One region of the Thermosynechococcus sp. HN-54 genome, then DNA from elsewhere that is predicted to be linked to it. Evidence: predicted binding sites of a transcription regulator. Region 1 holds the regulator's gene; the other holds the start of a gene.
The links. Region 1 encodes HrcA, which represses chaperone genes, less so after heat shock. Its sites were predicted from a motif close to TTAGCACTCNNANNNTNNGAGTGCTAA; they were not measured.

Region 2: a site for HrcA is predicted at 1,085-1,111, ahead of groES (co-chaperone GroES). Genes of this name have one in related genera too.

Annotation. Positions count from the first base shown of each region.
Region 1 is NZ_CP098039.1:57,221-60,338, reverse strand. It holds gene NBE99_RS00270 (recombinase family protein) at 1-904, shown strand, start outside; gene hrcA (heat-inducible transcriptional repressor HrcA) at 1,253-2,311, shown strand; gene carA (glutamine-hydrolyzing carbamoyl-phosphate synthase small subunit) at 2,405-3,118, shown strand, end outside.
Region 2 is NZ_CP098039.1:2,394,447-2,397,564, reverse strand. It holds gene NBE99_RS11750 (ammonium transporter) at 1-226, shown strand, start outside; gene NBE99_RS11745 (carbohydrate ABC transporter permease) at 246-1,022, shown strand; gene groES (co-chaperone GroES) at 1,211-1,522, shown strand; gene groL (chaperonin GroEL) at 1,591-3,118, shown strand, end outside.

The sequences.
Region 1 (3,118 bases):
TGCCCCCTATGGCTATCGCCGCGGCAAGGAGCACTATGTGATTGATCGAGCAGCAGCAGCTGTTGTCAAGGATTTTGTCGAGCATTTTCTCCTCTATGGCTCCCTCAGTGCCGCGGTGCGCTTTATTGCCAATACCCATCACAAGCGGATTAGCATTGCAACGGGTCGCCGCTGGTTGACGCATCCTGTCTATCGGGGACATCTCTACTACCAAGGGCATACGGTGATTCCCCAAACCCATCCCCCCCTCATTGCCCCTGAGGAAGCGGCTCAGGTGGATCGGTTATTGCGGCGGCAACGCTCTTTACCCCGTCGCAGTGCCAGTGCCCCCCATCCGCTGGCAGGCTTGGTAGTTTGCCGCGAGTGTCAGCAACGCTTTGGGCGGACTCAGGTGCAACCCTATCGTCAACCCAGTCAATACGCCTATTTGCGTCCCCTGCACTGTCCCCTCTCCCCCAAGTGTCGCAGCATCCCCTACAACGCAGCCCTGACTGCTGTGATTGATCAAATTGCCCAACGCCTGCCGCGCGCGATCGCCCAACTGTCGGTGCCGACGCCACCGCTGACCGCTGAAATTCAGGCGATTGAAGCCCAACTGCACCACCTTGGCGAACTAGAAACCCAAGGCCTTTTGGATACCGAAACTGCTCAACTGCGCCGCTATAAACTGGCGGGGGAACGGGCACAGCTTGAGGCTCAACGGTTACAATTGCCCCCTAGCAATCTGTTGCAACTGGCGGTTACCCTTGGTCAGCCGCAATTTTGGTACCAACTCTCGGCAGCAGAGCAACGGTTCTATCTACGGGAGTTTTTACATGCCATAGAGGTCACCAGCCGCCCCCCACAGCCTTGGTCTATCCATCTGCGATTTATTTGGGAATCCCCTATTGGCAGTGTTTCTTAACCATTTCCAGTGCCGTGTTTGGCTCCCAAGAGAGGAGATAGGCTTCCCGCTCCTGTGGCAGTTCTGCGGTTTCATAGGGTTGGCTGAGCAACCTTTCTAAATCAGGGTACAAAAGCAGCGGCAGCTTGTACTTAGGTGATCCTAGCGACTGAGAATTTTCGCTGACTTAGCATAAAAAACTTCACAATCTTAATTGATATACTTTAATAGTCTCATTATTTTTGGTTACAAAAACCCGATCGCCCCCCGCAGTCGTTGCAGGGCATCATTGCTGAAATGGGAAGGCTAGTTTATAGATAAATAAAATAAATAAAAAACAGCAATAAGAAATCGCAGGTGTAAGGGGTTATGACGATTGAACTCAGCGATCGCCAAAAGCAAATTCTTGGCGCCACGATTAACCATTACATTGCCACGGCAGAACCTGTCGGTTCAAAAGCGATCGCCACCGAATACAACCTCAACGTCAGCCCGGCCACGGTGCGCAATACGATGCTGCTGCTAGAGAAAAGTGGCCTGCTCTATCAACCCCACACCTCCGCAGGACGAGTCCCTTCTGATTCTGGCTATCGCGTTTATGTGGATGAACTTGTCCAGCCCATTCCCGATGTCGCCCGTAAAGCTGAGAGTCTTTTGAGTGAGCGGTTTATCTGGGGACAACAACGCCTTGAGGTGATCTTGCGGCAAGCCGCGCAGTTACTCTCGGATCTCAGTGGTTACATTACGCTGATTACGCTGCCCAATCGTTTGGAGCGGCAGATTCGGGTGATTCAACTGGTCGCTTTGGATCCCCATCAGGTGATGGTGATTCTTGTTCTCGATACCTACGAAACCCAATCCGCCCTCATCCAATTGGGTCAAGGGGAAGAAAACCCTGAGCTACGGGAGCGCACCCTACAGGTACTGACCAACTTCCTCAACCATCAGTTGCAGGGGCGATCGCTAGTGGAACTCAGTGCCATTGACTGGCAAAAACTGGACTTGGAGTTTCAGGCCTACGGCCAGCAGCTGCAAACCCTGCTTCAGCAATTGAGCGATCGCTACAGCCACCAAGGAACCTCCTTTGTCATGAGTGGTCTTGCCGGTGTTCTCCAGCAGCCGGAGTTCTCCCAAGTGGAGCAGGTACAAATGCTGCTGCATCTTCTTGAGGATCAACAGGATCAACTCGCCCCGCTAATCGGTGCAAATAGCCAAGCCCCCTCGCAGGTGCAAATTCGCATTGGCAGCGAAAATACCCTAGCTCCCATGCAGTCTTGTACATTGGTGTATTCTTGCTATTGCTACGGGAACTCGCCCGTGGGCAGTATTGGCATTCTAGGGCCGACCCGGATGCCCTATGCACGGATTATTCCCCTAGTGGCCACAGCGGCAGATTATTTAACTGAGCAGGTGAGTCGCCGCAAGTAAAGAAATCAAAACATCAGAGAATTCTTGTGCAGTCAACGGCTGACTTTATCATGCACAATAAACTATTGGGCTTTCCCAGTTGGAGATATTGAAATGCCTACACCCGCCTTGCTGGTTCTTGCCGATGGTTCCGTCTTTCGCGGTTTTTCCTTTGGGGCACCGGGAACGGCCATTGGCGAAGTGGTTTTTAACACCGGCATAACGGGCTATCAAGAGGTGCTCACCGACCCTAGCTATTGTGGACAAATTGTGACATTTACCTACCCTGAGCTAGGCAATACCGGAACCACCCCCGAAGATGATGAGTCGGATCGGCCGCAAGTGCGGGGTGCGGTTGCTCGCAACATCTGTGACGTGCCTAGTAACTGGCGATCGCAACAATCCTTACCTGATTACCTCAAAGCCCATCGCATTCCTGCAATTTATGGCATTGACACCCGCGCCCTCACCCGCAAAATTCGCACCGTCGGTGCCATGAATGGCGGCATCTCCACGGAAATCCTTGACCCCGTTGAACTGCTGCAAAAAGTCCTTGCCGCTCCCAGTATGCAGGGACAAAACCTCGCCAAGGTGGTGACCACTCGCACCCCCTATGAATGGACAGAACCGACGCCCCCAGCTTGGGAATTTCGTCCCCAAACGGCCACCGAAGAGCCACCCTTGACGGTTGTGGCCATTGATTTTGGCGTGAAGCGCAACATTCTCCGTCGCTTGGCCAGCTATGGCTGCCGTGTGATTGTCGTGCCGGCGGATACACCAGCAGAAACCATTCTCAGCTATGACCCCGATGGTATTTTCCTCTCGAAT
Region 2 (3,118 bases), 370 kb from region 1:
ATTAGTGGGGGTGATGGCGGTGGGCGGGTTTACCGTTGCCTTTAGTACCGCAGTGTGGCTACTCCTCAATGCCACCATTGGCATCCGCGTTTCGCCAGAAGAGGAAATCGAGGGATTGGATATTGGCGAGCATGGTATGGAGGCCTATGCGGGCTTCCTCTTCCGTGAGGAAGTCAAAGGATTTGTGGATCTCCTAAAGCGGATGTCCGGCAGTGGTCGCTCCTAGGGTAGGCTTAACGCTCCTATTGACACTGGGGGCGTTGCTGGTTCTTAGCCCCCTCCTGGTGGTGCTCTGCACCTCCGGCTGGCCACCGGGAACCTTACCGACTCAATTGCTGCCGCCCCAAGGTTGGACATGGCAAAGCTACCAAGCAGCGTGGCAGCAGGGAAACTTTATCTTGGCTTTTGCGAACTCAACTGTTGTGGCCTTAGCGGTGACGGCGCTCCAGTTGGTGACCTCCGCCTTGGCAGGTTATGCGTTGGCGCGGCTTTCCTTTCCGGGGCAGCAGACAATTTTGCTGCTGATGCTGGCGACGCTGGTGATCCCGTTTCAACTCCTAGTGATCCCGGTGTTCTTGATTCTGAAGGCGGGTCATCTGATCAATACCTATGGCGCCTTGATCTTGCCGACGGCGGCCAATGGCTTTGGCGTCTTTTTGATGCGGCAGTTTTTTCTCACATTGCCTGTTGCGCTTGAGGAGGCAGCTCTCTTGGATGGGGCAAATCGCTGGCAAGTGCTCTGGCATATTCTCTTGCCCCTGAGCCGACCGGCCTTGGTCACGCTCTTTATCTTCACCTTCATTGGGGAGTGGAATGATCTCTTTAAGCCCTTGGTCTTTACCACTAAGCCAGAACTGATCACGGTGCAGCTGTCCTTGGCCAACTTTCAGGAGCAGTTCACCAATGATTGGCCGTTGATGATGGCGGCGGCGGTGATTGCCACTGTACCGGTGATGGTGGTGTTTGTGTTTGGGCAACGGCAATTGATTCGCGGGATTGCCACCACAGGGTTAAAAAACTAACTGTTCCGTTCGGAAAACCGTACTGCAACACGAGTTGCGATCGCTAACTGTCTGTCGCTACATTAGCACTCGAAGGGTGAGAGTGCTAAACAATTGCAAGTGATGCTCTTGCCCCTCAGAAACTGCGCGATGAGCCGTGCAGTGAGTGCTATCAATCCATACTCTTACAATTGGGAGAACAGTACGCTATGGCAGCCATATCTCTAAGCGTTTCAACTGTGAAGCCTTTGGGCGATCGCATTTTTGTCAAAGTCAGCGAAAGTGAAGAACGTACCGCAGGGGGCATCCTCCTGCCCGACAACGCCCGTGAAAAACCCCAAGTGGGCGAAGTGACCGCCGTCGGTCCCGGCAAACTCACTGAAGACGGCAAGCGTCAGCCCATGGATGTGAAAGTGGGGGACAAAGTGCTGTACTCCAAATATGCCGGTACCGAAGTGAAACTGGCGGGTGAAGACTACGTTCTCCTCTCAGAAAAAGACATCTTGGCCATTGTTGGCTAAGTCGCTGACACTCCTTCATCTCTGTGCGATTTTTCATCACTGTTGAACGATTGAGGTAGGAAACACATATGGCGAAGCGCATTATCTACAACGAAAATGCTCGTCGTGCCCTCGAAAAAGGGATGGACATCTTGGCTGAATCTGTGGCCGTGACCCTTGGTCCTAAAGGGCGGAACGTAGTTCTGGAGAAAAAATTTGGGGCGCCGCAAATTGTCAATGACGGTGTCACCATTGCTAAAGAAATCGAACTCGAAGATCACATTGAAAATACCGGTGTGGCTCTCATCCGCCAAGCCGCCTCGAAAACCAATGATGCTGCCGGTGACGGTACGACTACGGCAACGGTTCTCGCCCATGCCATGGTGAAAGAGGGGCTGCGCAACGTTGCTGCGGGTGCTAACCCCATTGCCCTGAAACGCGGGATTGACAAAGCCACTCACTTCCTCGTTGAAAAAATTGCTGAACACGCCCGTCCAGTGGAAGATTCCAAAGCCATTGCCCAAGTGGCGGCGATCTCTGCAGGTAACGATGAAGAAGTGGGTCGGATGATTGCCGACGCCATGGACAAAGTGGGCAAAGAAGGCGTGATCTCCCTCGAAGAAGGCAAATCCATGACCACCGAACTGGAGGTCACCGAGGGGATGCGCTTTGACAAGGGCTACATCTCCCCCTACTTTGCCACCGACACCGAGCGCATGGAAGCCGTGCTCGATGAACCCTTCGTACTGATCACCGACAAGAAAATTACCTTGGTGCAAGATCTGGTGCCGATCCTCGAACAAGTGGCTCGCGCCGGTAAGCCCTTGGTGATCATTGCTGAGGACATCGAGAAAGAAGCGCTGGCGACCCTTGTGGTCAACCGTCTGCGCGGTGTCTTGAATGTGGCTGCGGTGAAGGCTCCCGGCTTTGGCGATCGCCGCAAAGCGATGCTCGAAGATATTGCTGTCCTCACAGGCGGTCAAGTGATTACCGAAGATGCCGGTCTGAAGCTGGAAAACACCAAGCTGGATATGCTCGGTAAAGCCCGCCGCATCACGATCACCAAAGATCACACCACGATTGTGGCGGAAGGCAATGAAAAAGCCGTCAAAGCTCGCTGCGAGCAAATCCGTCGTCAAATCGAAGAAACTGACTCCAGCTACGACAAAGAAAAACTGCAAGAGCGGTTGGCCAAACTGGCGGGTGGTGTGGCGGTAATTAAAGTCGGTGCTGCCACCGAAACCGAAATGAAAGATCGCAAACTCCGTCTGGAAGATGCGATCAACGCCACCAAAGCCGCCGTCGAAGAAGGCATTGTGCCCGGTGGTGGAACCACCTTGGTGCACTTGGCTCCCCAGCTGAGCAATTGGGCCGCTGAGCACCTGACGGGTGAAGAACTGATTGGTGCCAACATTGTCGAGCGTGCCCTCAGCGCACCCCTGCGTCGCATTGCTGAGAACGCGGGTCAAAATGGTTCTATCATTGTCGAACGGGTCAAAGAAAAACCCTTCGATGTGGGTTATGATGCCGCCAAAGATGAATATGTCAACATGTTCGATGCGGGTATCGTTGACCCTGCCAAAGTCACTCGCTCGGCTCTGCAAAATGCGGCCTCTA